DNA from 2 places in the Methylobacterium sp. PvR107 genome. Region 2 is predicted to be linked to the other one. Evidence: riboswitches for the same ligand, from Rfam matches in the RefSeq annotation. Region 2 holds a riboswitch; the other holds the start of a gene.

Region 1 (9,132 bases), 1.8 Mb from region 2:
CATGCCATCTACCGTCAGGCGGTAGCTGTCGGCGTCGAGGTCCGGGATGTCGCCGTGGCTGCGGACGTAGAAGTCGGCCTGTTCGGTGAGGAACGCCGCCCGCAGGCGATCGAGCGGCGGCTCGGCGTTGTAGGGCGCCTTTCCGTGGACGATGAGGCGGTCCTTGCGCTGGAACAGGCGGAGCATGGGGTCTTTGTCCTGCGTACTTGACATGTCGACGACGAGAACGCGCCGGGGGCGATAAGGCCCCCGGCGCGCGTCGCCTCAGGGCTTCATTGTCGAGACCACCGCATTCTTCGCGCGATCGACCACGGCGACGCTGAGATCGCGGTTGAGGACGTAGGCGCGGGCGTTGTCGGCCGAGAACGCGATCGCCTGGCGCGGCTCGTTCAGGCCGGTCACCGTGGCGACAACCTTGAGGGTGCCGGTGTCGATCACTGAGAGTGAGTTGTCCTTGAGGTTGCCGGAATAGACGAAGCGACCGTCCGGTGTCAGTGCGGCTCCGTAGGGGTCCTTGCCCACCTCCACCTCGGAGGTGACTTTGCGGGCGGCGATATCGACCACGCCGATGGTATTGCGGCCGCTGTTGGCGGCAAACAGCGTCTTGCCGTCCTTGGTGATCGAGATGGCGCGCAGCTTGTCGAACCCAGCGATCTCGCCGGTGATCTTGTTGGTGGCGGTATCGACCAACGTGATTTTGTCGCCGAGGAAGTTCGTCACGAACACGGTCTTGCCGTCGGGCGACAGCTTCACGCCCTGGCGCGGCTGCGCGAAGCCGGGAATCACGGCATCTGCCAGCATAGTCTTGGTGTCGAACACGGTCAGCGTGCTCGCGGCCTCGTTGTTGACGTAGAGCTTGCCCCCGTCGGCCGAGAGCACGGTGCCGAAGACCCCGGGCCCGGCGGCGAGAACGCCGGCTTCCTTGCCGGTGCCGGTCTCGTAGACCGTGATCCGGCCGGTGCCGCTGTCGGAGACGTAGAAGCGGGCGCCGTCCGGCGCGAACACGATGTTGCGCGGCGTGACGAAGCCGTCGAGGCGGCGCAGCACCGTGCCCTTGGCGACGTCGTAGACGACGACGGCGCTCTCCTCGCTGTTCGATACAGCGGCGACGGTCCCGGCAGCGTTCAGCGCCAAGGCGTTGTTCTTGATCGCGCCGTCGAAACCAGCGGCGGACCCGGGCTGGCCCTGGGCGAGAAGCAAGGCAGCTCCGGCGAGGAAGGCGCGGAGACTGGTGCGGATATGGGTCATGAAGCGGGTCTCTTGGGCATGCGCGCTCGTTCGGCGGCCGGGGCCAGCCGTGCGGGCGGGTTCGAAATCGGATTGCGTCGTGCGGGACCGGTCCGGCCATGCATCGCCTTAAGGAGATGCCAGCGAGGGCGGTCTATTCCCCGAGGCCGGCGAAAAAACGCGGCGGCCTCGGGATTCGGGAGTTCAGGGGGTCGGCTTCAACGCCGTGAGGTAGTCGACGATGGTCTGCACGTCGGCCTGATCGACCGGAGCCTTGTAGATGTGGACCATCTTGTTCACGGTCTCGGTCCACTGCGCCTTCGTGAGCTTGGGCTGGGTCAACACCATCCCGGCCGAATGGCAGGCGAGGCAGTTGTTGTTGACCGCCTCGGCCCCGGGCCCGTCGGGGAAGATCCGGTCGGAGGTCGGCATCTCGATCGATTGCGAGGTGAAGCGCATCGGCTCGGGAGCCGGGGCGGCGAGCGCCACCAGGGGAGACAGTATGAGCGCGACGCTGAGGGCTGCAGAGCGGATCGGGGTCATGGCTGTTCTCCTCAAGCGGCCTGGAAGGACACGGTTTCTATACCGTTCTGCATGAAGCCGGCCCCGTTCCAGACCCGGTCCGTGGGCTGCGCGACGCCGTTGGTGTTGGTGCAGCGGACCTTCACCGTGTGGGTGCCGGCGGCCAACGCCGGCAGGCTGCCCTCGAAGCGGCGGAAGCTGTAGGGGCCCTCGTCCGCGCCGAGCTGTGCTGGAAACCACGTCGCGCCGCCGTCGCCGGAGAAGTCGACCGCCTTCACCCCGCAATCGCCGCCGAAAGCGATGCCGCGCAACGCCACCGGCGCGCCGGCCGTCACCTTGGCGCCATCCTGCAGGTTGGTGACGAACGAGCGCGGTACCATCTTGTTGATCGGCACCGTCTTGAAGCCGGTCTGGCCGGGCTTGATGTTGGCGCCCGGCACGTCCGGGATGCGGTAGGCGGTCTTCATCCAGTACTGGTCGTCGGGCTTGTCCAGCACCTCGATCTCCGACAACATCTTGACCCAGTAGGTCGAGTACCAGCCCGGCACCACGAGGCGAAGCGGGAAGCCGTTGAGAAGCGGCAATTGCTCGCCGTTCATCGCGTAGGCGATCATCACCTCACCGTCGTTGGCGTGGTCGAGATCGAGCGACTTCTTGAAGTCCGGCGCGTCGTCCACGACCGGCTCATCGAGGCCGCTGAAGCGCACCTGCACGGCACCGGCCTTCACCCCGGCCTTTTCGAGCACGTCCTTGAGGCGCACCCCGGTCCAGCGGGCGTTTCCCATCGAGCCGTTGGCCCATTGCGCGCCGGGAACCCGCGGCTCGAACAGCCCGCGGGAGTTGCCCGAGCACTGGTTGACCGCGGCGATCTCGAAGCGCGGCAGGCCGGCGATGGCATCGAGGGAGAGCGAGAGCTCCTTCTCGACATGACCGTGGACCTTGAGACGGAAGGTGCCGGCATCAACCTCGGTTGGGATCGAGGCCCAGTGCCAGCGCACGTAGAAGCGGTCGTTGGGGGTGAACACGCCCTCATCGAACACCGCAAACGGCGTCTCCAGCAGCGGCGGATGGGTTCGCTGGAGGATCATCTCGCCCTTGCCGGGAAAGGCCGTCGTGAGATCCCGCACATCCGGGCCGCCGGGTAGCGGCAGCTTCACCGAGCCCGCGGCCCAGGCCGGCATCGCGGCGGCAAGGCTGCCGAGCCCGAGCCCGCCCAACAGGAGGCGGCGGTTCGTCGGTCTTTCCAATCCGTGCATGGTCTCTCCCTTCAAAGTTCGTCGGCGTCGATGCGTTCGAGGGCACCGGACCCGTGGCGATTCCTTGCGACTAGGGAGATGCTACGGGATGCGTTTAATTCCCACCAACGGTCTTTCGCGATGCGAACGATCTCCCAATGCGATGATTTGAGAATTTTGGATCTCCGCGCCGGTGGTGCCAGATATCGTCTCGACGTCAGACCGCCGGTGCTTCGACAGGCGCGGTCCTGCGACACCCGAACAAGGCGTGACGCTCGGCGAAACCGCGAAGGGCGACAATGCCGAGCGGTTCGAGGGCATGCGCCAGGCCGTGGAGGAAGGTGTCGGTGGCGATCAGCGGCGTGTCGTAGGTCTTGCACAGGCGCTCGACGCGAGCGAGCACGTTGAGATCGCGGCCGATCGCCGTGAAGTCGACCCGGTCGCCGCCGCCGATATTGCCGTAGGCGACCTCCCCAACATGAAGTGCGACGCCGACCTCAAAGGCAGCCCTGTCACCGTCGCGCAGGGTCGCAAGCGCATCGAGTGCGGCCTCGGCGGCACGCAAGGCGGCACGGCGCGCCTCGGCCTCGTCGCGATCGGCATCGAACACGGCCAGCAGCCCGTCACCAATATACTTTAGCACCTCGCCGCCTTCCGCCTCGACGGCCGGCACGATGGCATCGAACATCCGGTTGAGGGCGGCCACGACATGGTCGGGGCTTTGCCGGTCGGACAGTTCACCGAACCCGCGCAGATCGGTCAGCATCATCGCGGCCCGCATGAGGCGTACGTCGCCGCGCCGCACTGTGCCGGCCAGGATTTGCCGCGCCGGGTCGCGCCCGACATAGGCGCTCAGGACCGCGCCAAGCATGTCGTCGAGCGCCTTGATTTCGAACAGCAGCGAGAACGGCTCGACCAGCGCTAGCAACGTCTCGATCTCGATCGGCGTGAAGCCGCCCGGTCTCGCCGTGGCCCAGGAGGCGGCACCCATGCGTCCACGCGCGGCATGCAGCGGCGCGATGAGGTAGTCGGTCAGACCCTCGTTGCGAAGCTCGCCAAGCACGGGAAACGGCAGCGGCCCATCCCCGTCGAGACGGCATTGGAGTGGGGTCCGCGTCTCGACCACGTGCTCGACGGTGTTGCCGTGGAAGGTCGGCGTGCCCTCGATGCCGTGGCGGCGACGCAGGGCTAGGCTCGACGTTCCTGGATGCCAGACGCGCATCACCCACCGGAACGACGGATGCAGGGTCGGCGCGTGGGTGGTGGCGCGGGCCAGCGGCAGGCCAAGCCCCGAGAGGCACGCACTGAACCCATCGAGAAGGGCTGCCGCGTCCACCGCTTCGCGACCCGGCCCCATCAACCATCCCGTCGCCTGCGCGACTGCCTCGGATGAAGATTGGGACGAACGTGTCACGGCAATTCTTCCATCAAGGGGTCGGATCGATGCCATAGCGTGGATCAGACGAGGCCGAGCACATGGATCAGGCCGAGGCTGACGGCGCCGAGGGCAAGGAGCGAGGCGACCACAGCGAGGGTCACCCGCGCCCCGGCCTTGGCGACGCTGCGCACGTCGACCCCGAGGCCGAGTGCCGCCATCGAGACTACGGTCAGCACGTTGGCGGTCTCCGACATCGGCGCGAGCGCGACTTGCGGGATCAGCCCGGCCGAGCGGAGTCCCGCGAGCGCCAGGAAGGCGAGGATGAACCACGGCACCAGGCGGTGGATCGCGAGGCCGCCGGGGGCCGGGCGGTCGCCGGTTGTGACGCCGGGGGCGGCCTCGTCGGTCTCCTCGCGCAGCCGGCTCGCGCCGAGGGAGAGCATCAGAACGACCGGCCCGAGCATCAGCACCCGGACGAGCTTCACCAGGGTTCCGACCTGGACGCTGAGCGCCGCGACCGGCGCGGTGGCGGCGAGGACCTGCGGCACGGCGTAGACGGTGAGGCCGGCGAGCACGCCGTACTGCATCGGCGACAGGCCGAGCAGCGGCACCAGCAGCGGCAGGCCGAGCACCACCAGCACGCCCAGCACCGCGGTGAAGGCGATGGAGGCGGCGACGTCCTCGCCGTCGGCGCCGATCACCGGGGCGGTGGCGGCGATCGCCGAGTTGCCGCAGATCGAGTTGCCGCAGGCGACGAGGATCGCCATGCGCGAATGCAGTCCGAGCGCCCGGCCGATGCCGTAGCTCGACAGGATCGCGACCACGACGACGCCCGCGATGCCGAAGAGCAGGCCCGGGCCGGCGGCGAGGATCGTCGCGAGGCTGAGCGACGCGCCTAGCATTACGACCGCGATCTCCAGCACGGTCTTGGCCCCGAAGGCGATGCCGGGAAAGAAACGCTGCGACGGGGTCCAGGCGGTGCGGATCGCGCTCCCGAGGAGGATCGCCAGCACCAGGGCTTCGAGCCAAGCGCGACCGAACAGGTGCGTCTCGACGGCTTCGAAGCCGACCGCTGCGGCGGTAACTGCCACGCAGAGGCCCAGTCCTGGAAGGATGGCTCTCGTGCCGGCCAGGGCACGCATCGATCGAGGGTGGGAGACAAGTCTGGGGGCGGACATGGGTGGCTCCGATGTGATGCCGGAGAATCCCACTTCCCTTTCATTCACTCCAACGGAATGATTAGATAATTCCAATCACTTAATTAGATCAAATGGGGATCCCCTCGAAGCGTGAGGCGACCCATTCTTGGGGGCCTACAGGCGGATTCAACCGTCGATCCAGCGGGCCTCGATCGTCGTGTCCGCAGCAAACTCATAGATCCTGACGGAGCCCGTCGCGAGTTCGAGTTGCTCGACCTCCGCCGGGCTGAGGTCGTCGAGCGCCATAACGAGCGCCCGCAGGCAATTACCGTGGGCGACGACGAGCACGTCCCCGCCCATGACCGCCGGTAGGATGGATCGGAGGTAGCATGGCACGATGCGGGCGACGGTATCGCGCAGGCTCTCACCGTTCGGCGGCGCCTCGGCGTAGGAGCGCCGCCAGGTCTCGATCCGCTCCGCCCCCCAGCGCGCATCGGCGGCGGTCTTGTCGAGCCCGCTGAGGTCGCCGTAGTCTCGCTCGTCGAGCGCGGCGAAGCGTTGAGGGATTAATCCGGGTTGCCCGAGCGTATCGAGGATAAGCCGGCCGCTCACGACGGCCCGCGTCAGCGTCGAGGTGAAGGCATCGGAAAAGCGCCAGCTGCGCTCGGCCAAACGCCGCCCGGCTGCCACGGCTTCTATCCGACCCTGCTCGGTCAAGGGCGAGTCCAGCAATCCCGTGAACAGACCGGATCGGTTGGCTACGCTCTGGCCATGCCGGACCAGCACGAGACGTCGCGTGATTGGGGCTTTGCGATCGTGAATCACTCTGTCTCCCAAGGCAACGCACTTTCGCGTCGGTCGCATCGCCTCTGATGAAAACGGCATCCGGCTTTAACGAACTTCGACCCTGAGATGGGTTGGACCGTCCATCCGGAGACGGCGATTCATCCTAGGTCCGCTTTAGAACGTCTTGCGACCGAAAGCAGCCAAGCTGCTTCCCACCCACCCCAGTCATCCCGATCGCCTAACGGCGAGGCCGAAGCTGGCCGAAAGCCGCTTGTCCGTTTGAGCAGAGGCAGGGGGAAAGCGGCCGCTCGTGCGGACTGGATGAGCAGTGTTGGATGCTGGGATTTCGAACCGCGACCGAAAGTCATTGACCCTTCGCATCGCCCGCTGTTAAAGGGCTAGCGTGTGATGGGAATGGAGCTTCCCGACAACCGCCCGTGAGGGCTGATGGCTCCTGCTGCGAGGGCACCGCGTGCCCGCTCGCGGCGGGAGCGTTTCCGACGCAACCCGCCGCAAGGCGGGTTTTTTGTTGCCCTCGCTCGATGTGACGAGAGGCGACCTGTGAACTTCTTGATCGTATTCCTGGGTGCGGGTGTCGGCGGAGCCATCCGCCACGGAATCAACCTCGCCACGTCGCGCCTCTTGCCCGGCGTCACGTTCCCCGTCGCCACGCTGTTCATCAACGTCCTTGGCTCGTTCCTGATGGGCATCATCGCCGAGAGCTTCGTGCTCCGCGGCTCCGGCGGGCATCCCCTGCGCCTGCTGCTGACCACCGGGGTGCTCGGCGGCTTCACGACCTTTTCGACCTTCTCGCTCGACGCGATCACGCTTTACGAGCGGGGCCAGACCGGGGCGGCCTTCGCCTACGTCCTCGCTTCCGTGATCGCGGCACTGCTCGGCCTCCTGGCGGCCCTGGCGCTGGTGCGCGGCCTCCTGGGCATGGGGCCGACGTGAGCCCGGCCGGTACGCCGGCAACACCCCGTCCGCCGCCTCCGGCGAGGCGTGGACAATCCGGCAAGGGAGGCCGCGATGACCAATCGACCCGAGAGCAACGACCCAGACCCCGAACTGAGCGACGTCGACGCGCTGCGGCGCGCCGAGCGGGAGCGCAAGCGATCGAGCGCACGCGTGCGTCACGGCAGCACCGCCCTGATCGTGTTCGCGGTCGCCGTCCTGCTGATCCTGGCGCTCGCCTCCGTCTGGATCGTCACCCAACCCTGAACCGGCCCAGAAGGAGTTTTTAACGTGAAGCTTGAAGCCATCGCAGTCGGCGATCCGACCTTCCACGAGGTCAACGTACTGGTCGAGGTGCCGGTCGGCGGAGAGCCGGTCAAATACGAGCTCGACAAAGCCGCCGGCGCGCTCGTGGTCGACCGATTCCTGCACACGCCGATGCGCTACCCGGGCAATTACGGCTTCATTCCGAACACCCTTTCGGAGGACGGCGATCCCTGCGACGTGCTGGTGGCTAACACCCGCGGGGTTCTGCCCGGTGCGGTATTGCGGGTCCGGCCCGTCGGCGTGCTGCTGATGGAAGACGAGCACGGTCCGGATGAGAAGATCGTCGCGGTCCCGGCGCAACGCCTGACGCGCCGCTACGACGCCATCCACGAGCATACCGACCTGCCGGAAATTACCCGCAGCCAGATCCACCACTTCTTTGAGCACTACAAGGACTTGGAGCCCGGCAAGTGGGTCCGAATCACCGGCTGGGACACGGCGGCCGCGGCGCGGGCGATGATCGCGGCGGCCGTGGAACGCCACCGGGCGGCCGGACCCGAGCCGATAACGCCGTGAGGGGCCTGCTGCAGTCCTGGCAGGCCTGGGCCCTGCTCTCGGCCGGCTTCGCGGCGCTGACGGCGATCTTCGCCAAGGTCGGCATCGAGGCGGTGGGCTCGGACTTCGCCACCTTCGTCCGTACCGCCGTGATCCTGCTCGTCCTCGGCGGCATCTTGATTGCGACCGGCCAGTGGGAGCCGCTCTCGTCGGTCTCCCGCCGGACCTACCTGTTCCTAGTCCTGTCCGGCTTGGCCACCGGGGGCTCCTGGCTGTGCTACTTCCGGGCGCTCAAGCTAGGCGATGCGGCGCGGGTCGCACCCATCGACAAGCTCAGCGTCGTGCTCGTCGCCGTGTTCGGGGTCGTGTTCCTGGGGGAGCGGCTGTCCGGACCCAATTGGCTCGGCGTCGGCCTGATCGCAGCCGGCGCGATCCTCGTCGCTTTCCGGGGGTGAGCGCATGGGCGACGTCTCCTGGTTCGGCGTGGTCATCACCTTCCAGGTCACCTTCACCGAACTGTTCATCGCGGCCACGGTCCTGATCGCGGGAGCCTACCGCTTCGGTTGGCGGAGCCTCCTATTGGGCGGCGTCCTCGGCGGAACCGCCGTCGCCGTGCTGGCTTGGGTGTTACAGGCTGCGGCCTACCGGTTCGCGCTGCATCTCCTCGACGCCATCGCCGCCGCGCTGCTGCTGGCGTTCGGGATCTACCTGCTCTGGGAGTTCCTCCAGGGTCTTAGTCAGTGGGACGGGACCAGCCCGAAACCGCCTGTATTCTCCGGCAACTGGCCGCGTCCACTCAACTTGGCCGGCATCGGCGTCGGGTTCTGGGCGCTGGTCACGGAAGGGCTGGAAGTCCTGGTCGTCTGGCTTGGCGTCGCACTGCGTGAGGGGGCCGCGACCGCGACGCTCGGGGTCGCGCTCGGCGTCGCGATCATCGGCGCGTTGGCGGCGACGTTGGGCCGAACGGGGGTTTTCCGAAGCGTACCGCCATTCCTTTTGGATGGCGCCGCTGCCTTCATGGTCGTCGCCTACGGCTCCTATTTCCTCGCGTCGGCGCTCACGGACGGCT
Region 2 (9,132 bases):
CCCGGCGCGGCTCCGCGCCCGCGACCCGGACGCTGGCGGGCCTGCCCGGCGGCATCGTCACACGGCGCCGCGGGCGCGGCTCCGAGCCGGAGGATGTCCGGCTCTGGTCCGAGGGCGACGACCGCCGCTTCATCGACCGCAACGCCACCGCCCGCACCGGGCAGCTGCACGTCCGCACCCACCACGACGAGCGCGACCGCGCCGTGGTGCTGCTCGCCGATTTCCGATCCTCCATGCTGTTCGGCACCCGCCGGGCGCTCCGTTCGGTCGCGGCCGCCGAGGCCCTGGCGCTGCTCGGCTGGCGGGTCGCGGCCGATGGCGGCCGGGTCGGCCTCGCGGTGGCCTCGGCGGGCGCGCCGACCGTGCTGCGGCCGGCGGGCGGCGAGCGCGCCATGATCGCGGTCACCGGGGCGCTGGCCCAGGCCCATGCCGACGCCCTCGGGGCCGAATCCGGCGCGGAGCCGCCTCTCGAGGCGACGCTCGGCCTCGCCCGCAGCCTGCTGCCCGCCGGCGGCCACCTCGTCATCGCCAGCGCCCTCGACGATCCCGGCCCGGGCTTCGACGAATTGCTGACGCTGCTCGCCGAGCGGATCGCGATCCGGCTGATCCTGGTCAGCGACGCCTTCGAGCGGACCCGGCCGCCGGGCTATTACCCCTTCGCCCTCGCCGATGGCCGCCGCGGCACGGCGCTGCCGACGGCCGGCGCATCGGGGGACTCCGCCGAGGCCCGGCTCGCCGACTATGCCCGCCGGGGCATCGCGGGCGTGCGCCTCGACGTCGAGACCGGGCCGGAGGCCTACGCGCCGCTGATGGAGCGCCTCGATGCGGTGCTGTGAGGCCGGAACCGGCGGTCCCTCCCGATGAATCCCGTCACGCCCGCCGAGACGCCGCTGACCCTCGACCAGCTCCGCGGCCTGCACCTGCCCGGCGGCGCCGCGGGCGCCGTGCAGGGCGAGATCATCGCGGCGGCCGCCCTCGGCTTCCTCGCCGCCCTGCTGGTCGGGCTGGTGCGCTACGGGCGCGGCCGCGCAGGGGCCAGCCTCCGCCGGGCGGCTTTGGCCGAACTCGCCCGCAGCCGCGGCCTCGACCCGGAGGCGCGCCTCGTCGCCCAGGCGCGCCTGCTGCGTCGCCTCGGCCGGACCCTCGGCGGCGATGCCGAGGCCGGCGCCACGGGCGCGGACTGGGCCGCCCGCCTCGACGGGCTGTTCAGGACCGACTTCTTCACGCGGGGTGCCGGACGGGTGCTCGCCGACGGCCTGTACCGGCGGCAGGATCCCGACCTCGATGCCCTCGACGCCGAGCTCGGCCGCCTGATCGGACGGCTGCGGGCATGATCGCCGCATGACCGCCCTCCTGCCCGCCTGGCTCAGCGCTCTCCTGTCGGCCTTCGACCTCGCCGCGCCCTGGGCGCTGCTGGCCCTGCCCCTGCCGCTGCTGGCCGCCCGCCTGATCCCACCCGAGCCGGAGGGCGGCAGCGGGGCGCTCCGCGTGCCCGGCACGCTGGTCGGCGACGGGCGCACCGGCGCCGATCTGGCCGCTCGCGGGCGGCGGCGGGCCCTGCTGACCTGGACGCTGTGGATCGCCCTGGTGGCGGCGCTGAGTGGTCCGCGCCTCGTCCTGCCGGCCGCCGCGCTCCCAGCCTCGGGCCGCGAGATCATGATCGCCATGGACCTGTCGGGCTCCATGGAGCGGCGCGACTTCGCCCTCGACGGCGAGACCGTGAACCGGCTCACCGCGGTCAAGCGCGTGGGCACCGACTTCATCCGGCGCCGGGCCGGCGACCGGATCGGCCTCGTGATCTTCGCCGACCAGGCCTACGTGGCCGCCGCCCCGAGCTTCGACACCGCGGCGGTCGCCCGGGCGCTGGACGAGGCCACGATCGGCATCAGCGGCCGCTCCACCGGCATCGGCGACGGCCTCGGGCTCGCCCTGCGGCGGCTCGATCCCCGGGATGCCGGGGGCGAGGCCGCATCCGGGAGCAAGCCCGGCGAGAAGGCCGCGAAGGCCGTGATCCTGCTCTCGGACGGCGCCAACAATGCCGGGCAGACCGCCCCCAAGGACGTGGCAGAACTCGCCCGGGAGCTGGGCATCAAGGTCTACACGATCGCGCTGGGGCCCCGCGACATGGCCGATGCCGACGGCGAGCAGGACGTGGTCGACACCGAGACCCTGCGCGACATGGCTCAGGCTAGCGGCGGCGAGGCGTTCCGGGTCCGCACCACGGACGACCTCGTCCGGGTCGCGGATTCCATCGACCGGCTGGAGGGCGGCCGCGCCCTGGCGCCGCCCCTGCCGCTGCGCCGGGACCTCTGGCCCTGGCCGGCTGCCCTGGCGCTGCTGGCCGTCGCGGCGCTGCTCGCCAGCCGGAGGGGGGCGTGATGCGGGACGGATTTACGCCGACCGAGCGGGTCGCGACATGCTGCTGGCCCACGACGCTTCGCCCTCCCCCCTCTCCCGCAGGGGGGGGAGGGCGCACGGCGCGCGCGCTCTGCGGACCGGCCCGATGAGCCTCCTCGACGCCTTCGCGCTGCTGCGCCCCTGGTGGTTCCTGGCGATCCCGGTCGTCGCCCTGCTGGCGTTGCGCGCCGCGTGGCGCTCGGCGCCGCTCGGCGACTGGGCCCGGGCGGTCGATCCAGCGCTGATGGCCCATCTCGCCCGGACCGGCGCGGTGCTCGGCGGGCGGCGGCAGGCGAACCGCGCCGCCGCGCTCGCGGCCGGGCTGATCGCCCTCGCGCTCACCGGCCCCGCGGTGGAACGCGCCGACGGGCGCACCTTCCGCAACCTCGACGAGACCGTGCTCGTCGTCGACCTGTCCCGCTCGGTCGCCGAGGGCGGCAACCTCCAGGGCGTCCGGCAGGCCGCAGCCGCGGTGGCCGAGGCCGCCGGCACCCGGGCCGTGTCGCTCGTCGTCTATGCCGGCGACGCCTACCTCGCCGCCTCGCCCACCACCGACCGCGACAGCCTCGGCACCACCCTGTTCGCCCTGGACGCCGACACGGTGCCGGACCGCGGCTCCCATCCGGAGCGCGGCCTGGCGCTCGCCCGCCGTACGCTCGCGGAGGCCAGCGTGGTCGCGGCCGACGTGGTGCTGATCAGCGACGGCGACGGCATCGGCGAGGCCGCGACCCGCGAGGCGCGCGCCATCGCGGAGCACGGCTGGCGCCTCCATGCCCTGTTCGTCCCCGCCGACAAGCCGCTCCCGCCCGGTGCGCCGAAGCCCGACCGGACGGCGCTGGACGCCCTCGCGCGATCCGGCGGCGGCACGATCGCCGACATCGCGAGCCCCGGCCCGGTGCTCGACGCGGTCGGGGCCGGGCTCAGTCAGCACCTCGCGGCCGGCGGCTACGGCGTGCTGGCCTACGCGGATCTCGGGCGCTGGCTGCTGCTGCTCGCGGCCGTGCCGGCCCTGATCCTGTTCCGCAGAAGCGCCTGATGAGGAGCGCGCGATGCGGCTGACCCTTCCCAATCCCGGCTTCGCCGCCCCGCTCCGGGCCGGCCTGCCGCCGCGCTGGCGGCGCCGCGCCCGGCTCGCCGGGCTCGCGCTCGCCAGCCTCGGCCTCCTGGCGCTGCTCGCCGTCTCGCAGCCGCGCACCGGCTTCGGGCGGCTGCTGATGGGCCTGGGCCTGCCGGGCCTCGCCGCGCAGGTGCTCGACGATCCGGCTTGGCGCGCCGCCGCGCTCTATGAAGCCGGGCGCTACGACGCGGCGATCGCGCTGTTCCGCACCGGCGGCCGCCGGGCGAGCTACAATCTCGGCAACGCGCTGGCGAAATCGGGCGACCTCGCCGGCGCCCTCGCGGCCTACGACGAGGCCCTGCGCTTCAACCCCCGCGACGCCGACGCCCAGGCCAACCGCTCGCTGATCGCCCGGATGCAGGCCGAGGTGATCGACCGCGGCCCCGGCGGCGGCATCGCCAACGGCACCGCCCAGTACGGTGCCCGCTACAACAACACCGCCAACCAGGACCAGAACAACGACATCAACGCCGCTTCCAGCGGCGAGGGCCTGGCCGGCAACAAGGAATCCAACGCCAGCGCGTCGCTGCCGGGCAACAGCAAGGTCGCCCGCCGCGGCAAGGCCGAGCAGCAATCGATCGACGCCGGCAAGGGCCAGGCCCGCGGCTCGGCCGGCGACGCGGCCGGCCGCGGCCGCACCGGCGGCGGCGCCGCCATGGTGGCCGAGGCGCCCGAGCGCGAGGTCCGCCGGGTGACCAAGAGCTTCGAGGCACACGAGATTCGCCCGGATCGGCTCTGGCTCCAGACCCTGCCGGACGATCCCGGCCGCTATCTCAAGCTGCGCCTGCGCGCCGAGCAGACCCGCCGGGTCGAGGCCGGCACCGCGATTCCCGCCGGGAGCAACCCGTGGTGAGTTGTTTTGGGGTTTCCGAGATGCGCCGCCCCCCTCCCCCCTCTGCGGGGGAGGGGGACCCCCGAAGGCGGTCGGGCGAGGGGAGCGACGCTTCCGGAGAGGTCACGACCGGCGCTGAGACCTGCACGGTCGCGCTGCCCCCCTCCCCCCCTGCTCCGCAGGGTACCCTCCCCCGCCGAGGGGGGCGGGGGACGCCCGTCTGGCACCTCGCCCTGGTCCTCGCCCTCAACCCCCTCCCCGCCCAGGCCGAGATCGAGCCCGGCGACCTCACCCTCACGGTCACCGCGGAGCTGAACGGCAACAGCGCGCCCTTCTCCCGCGAGATGGTGCTGTTGAAGATCCACGGGGTCTACAAGCAGCCGATCCTGCTGGAGGAGGTGGTGCAGCCCTCGCTCGCCAACTTCTCGTGGACCCAGCTCGGCCGCGACCACTGGAGCCGGACCAAGCTCCCCGACGGCCAGAGCGCCATCGCGTTCGACCGCACCGTCGCGGTGTTCCCGCACCATGCCGGGCAATTCACCATCGAGCCGTTCATCCACAAGCTGACGGTCAACGATGTCGGCGAGCGGCGGCTGGTCGAGGTGCGCTCGAAGCCGATCCCGTTCCCGGTGGCGCCATGGACCGAGCCCACCGGCGGTCCCGACGCCAAGGAGCCCTGGTGGCTGCCCGCCAAGGACGTTGCGATCACGGATTCCTGGAGCCCCGACCCCGAGACCATCAAGGTCGGCGAGACCGCCCGCCGGATCGTCACCCTGGAGGCGCAGGGCATGGTGGCGGAAGGCCTGCCGCCGCGGCCGGTGATGCGCACCCGCGGCATCATCACCTTCGCGGGCCCCGTCACCCGCGAGACCCTGCTGACCCCCTCCGGACCGGTGGCGCGGGCCACCTACCAGTGGGACGTGAAGCCCGGCGTGCCGGAGATCATCCCCCTCGACGCCATCGCGATCCCGTGGTTCGACACCGCCACCCGGACGATGCGCGAGACCGAGATCCCGGCCCGGCAGATCGGCGGCGGCCTGCCCGATCGTGAGGCCGACCGGGCGCCGCCCGCGATCCCCTCGCCGCTCGTGACCGCCGCCGCGGCGCTCGCCGCCTTCGGGCTGGGCCTGGCGCTGATCGGCTTCGGTCTCGGCCGGCCGGCCTTGCGCCTGTCCGCTCCCGCCCGCCGGGCCCTGCGCGCGGCGGCCCGGTCGGGCGATCCGGCCGGGTTCCGCGCCGCGCTGGACGCGGCGATGCGGGACGCCCCGGACCTCGCCGGGATCTGGCGGGGGCGGCCGGACGTGGCGGCAGCCCTGGCGGCGCTCGACCGATCGGTCTTCGGAGCTTCGGGCGCTCCCGTCCCGGACCTGCCGGCCCTGGCCCGCGCGCTGTCGCGCCCGGAACGAGTCGCCGGGCCGCCCGGGCCGGAGCGGCTGGCGCCGCTGGACGGCCCCGCGCGCTGATCACGGGAGCGGGGATCGGCAGCGAAAGGGGAACCGCCTTCCGCTTTCCGAGGCGGGAACGGTCGCTCCGTCATCCCGGGGGCGCAGCGGAGCCCGGGCGCCGGGATGTTGCCGGAGCGCGGCCCCGCCCTGCCCGCCGTTGATGATCGTCAGCTTGTGAACGCGCCTCCGGGAACGGCACACCGCATGACGGCTTGGGCTGCCGACGCTGATTGCCACTGGAGATTTCGCGCATGCCCGCGATCCTGACCACACATGCCCGCGCGCTGGCCGCGACCCTCGCCCTCGGCCTGGCCGTCCCGGCCGCCCTGCCGGCCTCGGCCCTGGCCCGGTCCGCCGGCACCGAGCGCACGCTGAAAGCGGTCGACACCGACCATGACGGCACGATCGATCTGGCCGAGGCGCAGGCCGCCGCCGGCAAGGTCTTCGACGCCGCCGAGACCGACAAGGACGGCACCGTCGACGCCAAGGAACTGAAGGGCCGGCTCAGCAAGAAGGACCTGAAGGCCGCCGATCCCGATTCCGACGGCACCCTCGACCGCAAGGAATACCTCGCCTTGGTCGAGCAGCGCTTCAAGGCTGCCGATCCCGACAACGACGGCACGCTCGACGCCAAGGAACTCAAGACCCCGGCCGGACGGAGCCTGCTGCAGCTCCTCAAGTAAGCCCGGCCGCCCGGACGGACACCGTTGCACAGTTCGTGAGCAAGTATTATTCCTGTGCAACGGCTCAAGTTATAATCAGGCATCAATATTTTGCACGATCTTGCATCATCTGTCGGGCCTCCGTAGGTTCTCAATGTCCGAGCATCAAAGCATCGGCTTGAACCACCAGGGAGGCGCGCGATGGCACGCGTGAACGAGGTCAAGGACAGGTTCCGCGCGCGGCTGCAGGAGGCCGATGCCCGCAGCAACGACTTCCGCAAGAAGCTCCTGGAGGACGGCGCGCGGGCGCTGGAACCGGTGGTCGGGGTGCTGCACCTGATGGCCGAGGTCCTCAACGAGGAGGACAACGTCCACGGCAGCATCACCGGGCTCGAGGCCAAGATCGATCAGGACAACTTCATCAGCCTCTGCGCGCAGCTGCGCGGCACCGAGTCTGAGCAGAAGATCAAGATCAAGTACGGGCCCGAACTCGGCGGCAGCAACTACATCTCGGTCTCGGGCCTGAACCAGCGCTACAACGAGCGCCTCGTACCGGGGGCCGCGAGCTGCGCGATCGGCCGGACGGTCGGCAGCGACATCCAGCTCGACGAGCACCGGGGCGACGAGCTGGCCGAGGTGGTCCGCGAGGTGATCGAGGATTTCTACGCCGCCCAGATCGAGCAGCGCAGCCACTTCGCCTTCGCCCGCTGAGCCGGCGCGGGCCTCCCTCCGGACCCCGCTCCCCGCCCCCTTGTGGGGAGGCGTTGGAGGCGGGGGTGGCGCAAGCGGCACCGGAACGCGCGATCCCGAACCACCCCCATCCCTCCCCACAAGGGGGAGGGACAGGCGCTCGGTGAACATCGTCTCGCGGCGCGCGGGCGTTCGGAAAACCCGATTTCCCTGCCGCGCATCCTGCGCTAAGCCTGTCGGCGATGGGGATGGAGCTCCCCGACAACCGCCTGGCGGTCGCCACTCCTGGCCGCCCTGCCGGGCTGATGGCTCCTACCGAACGGGCGTGCCCTCCGCCGTCCGCGGTGGGGCCATGCGCCGAAGCCGCGACACGACGCGGCCGCCCGACCGAACAGGAAGGGCAGACATGATCAACACCCTCATCGTCATCCTCGGGGCCGGGCTCGGCGGCGGGGCCCGCCACGGGGTCAACGTCGCGGTGGCGCGGCTGCTGCCGGGCCTCGGCTTTCCCCTGGCCACGCTGATCATCAACGTTTTGGGCTCGTTCCTGATGGGCGTGCTCGCCGAGGGTTTTGCCCTGCGGGGCGCGGCCGGCCACCCGACGCGGCTGTTCCTGACCACCGGAATCTTGGGCGGCTTCACCACCTTCTCGACCTTCTCGCTCGACGCGATCAGCCTGTACGAGCGGGGTGAGACGGGCATGGCCGCCCTCTACGTCGTGGCCTCGGTCGCCGCCGGCCTCGTGGGCCTGGTGGCGGGCCTCGCCCTGGTGCGGGCGGTCCTGAGCGGCAGCTGAGACGTCCCGGTTTCGAAAGGTCGAGACCTTTCGCGGGTGCAGGGTGGAACCCTGCATAGACCCAGGGGCGCCGCCCCTGGCCTCCGCCAGGGGGCCGAGCCCTTTGGGAACCCGGGACTCAATCGGCGATGAACTTCAGCCGGTGGTCGCGGTGGAGGTCGACGATCGCCGCCGCGGTCTCCTCGATCGAGCGGCGGGTCACGTCGATCGTCGGCCAGCGGTTCTTGACGAACAGGCGGCGCGACATCGTGATCTCGTCCGCCACCGCCGAGCGGTCGACGTAGAGGGAGGATTCGTCGGCGTTGAGGCTGGACAGCCGGTTCTGGCGGATCTGCACGATCCGCTCCGGCGAGGCGAACAGGCCGACGACGAGGGGTTTCCGGGCGCGCTCGATCGCCGGCGGCAGCGGCATGCCCGGCACCAGCGGCAGGTTCGTGGTCTTGAGGCCGCGATTGGCGAGGTAGATCGAGGTCGGCGTCTTCGAGGTCCGGCTGACGCCGAGCAGGATCACGTCGGCCTCCTCCAGATCGTCCGGCAGGTTGCCGTCGTCGTGGGCCAGCGTGAAGTTCATCGCGTCGATGCGCTTGAAATACTCGGCGTTCAGCATGTGCTGGGCGCCGGGCCGCGCCGTGGTCTCGGCGCCCAGATAGGCGCGCAGCAGGTCATGGACCGGCCGCAGCACCGACAGGCAGGGCGAGCCGGTCTCGCGGGCGACGTCCTCCAGCCGCTCGCCGAGGTCGCCGCCGACCAGGGTGTAGAGGACGAGGCCCGGCGCCGCCCGGATCTCCGAGATCACCCGGTCGAGCTGCGCGGCCGAGCGGACCAGCGGGTACACGTGCTCGATCGCCGACACGCCCTCGTACTGCGCGGCCGCGGCGCGCCCGACATTGATCAGCGTCTCGCCGGTGGAATCGGAGACGAGGTGGAGGTGGAAGTAGCTGCGGCCCATTCCGATCGCCTCTGCGGTCGACTGGCGCGGCACCAACGTTATCCACCGCCGGCCGCCAGGGGAGTCGATGAATGTGGATAGGATGCCCGACCGGGCCGGTCCAGGCCGATTCTCTCGCGCGCTATCGACTCCGCCGTTCACAGGCAGGCGGGCGGGACGCGCGGAATCCGGGCCTCTGGGAGAATCCGGGACGCAACCGGGGCCCGTACACGACTCGGCGTTGCCAAGGTGCTGTCGGACCATC

The links. A riboswitch is a leader RNA that binds a small molecule or an ion and turns the genes downstream of it on or off. The one in region 2 is predicted to bind fluoride.
Region 1: another riboswitch for fluoride. It lies ahead of crcB (fluoride efflux transporter CrcB); the one in region 2 lies ahead of crcB (fluoride efflux transporter CrcB).

The regions. Positions count from the first base shown of each region.
Region 1 is NZ_JAFIBW010000001.1:5,046,922-5,056,053, forward strand. It holds gene JOE48_RS23865 (sulfite oxidase) at 1-186, opposite strand, end outside; gene JOE48_RS23870 (beta-propeller fold lactonase family protein) at 265-1,248, opposite strand; gene JOE48_RS23875 (c-type cytochrome) at 1,432-1,770, opposite strand; gene JOE48_RS23880 (molybdopterin-dependent oxidoreductase) at 1,782-3,005, opposite strand; gene JOE48_RS23885 (adenylate/guanylate cyclase domain-containing protein) at 3,202-4,341, opposite strand; gene JOE48_RS23890 (YeiH family protein) at 4,443-5,504, opposite strand; gene JOE48_RS23895 (2,3-bisphosphoglycerate-dependent phosphoglycerate mutase) at 5,688-6,302, opposite strand; fluoride riboswitch at 6,689-6,751, shown strand; gene crcB (fluoride efflux transporter CrcB) at 6,849-7,241, shown strand; gene JOE48_RS23905 (hypothetical protein) at 7,317-7,508, shown strand; gene ppa (inorganic diphosphatase) at 7,533-8,084, shown strand; gene JOE48_RS23915 (EamA family transporter) at 8,081-8,518, shown strand; gene JOE48_RS23920 (hypothetical protein) at 8,523-9,132, shown strand, end outside.
Region 2 is NZ_JAFIBW010000001.1:3,280,715-3,289,846, reverse strand. It holds gene JOE48_RS15565 (DUF58 domain-containing protein) at 1-836, shown strand, start outside; gene JOE48_RS15560 (DUF4381 family protein) at 861-1,334, shown strand; gene JOE48_RS15555 (VWA domain-containing protein) at 1,342-2,379, shown strand; gene JOE48_RS15550 (vWA domain-containing protein) at 2,504-3,433, shown strand; gene JOE48_RS15545 (tetratricopeptide repeat protein) at 3,447-4,367, shown strand; gene JOE48_RS15540 (hypothetical protein) at 4,388-5,809, shown strand; gene JOE48_RS15535 (EF-hand domain-containing protein) at 6,043-6,474, shown strand; gene JOE48_RS15530 (hypothetical protein) at 6,655-7,164, shown strand; fluoride riboswitch at 7,379-7,465, shown strand; gene crcB (fluoride efflux transporter CrcB) at 7,550-7,939, shown strand; gene JOE48_RS15520 (pyruvate, water dikinase regulatory protein) at 8,058-8,888, opposite strand.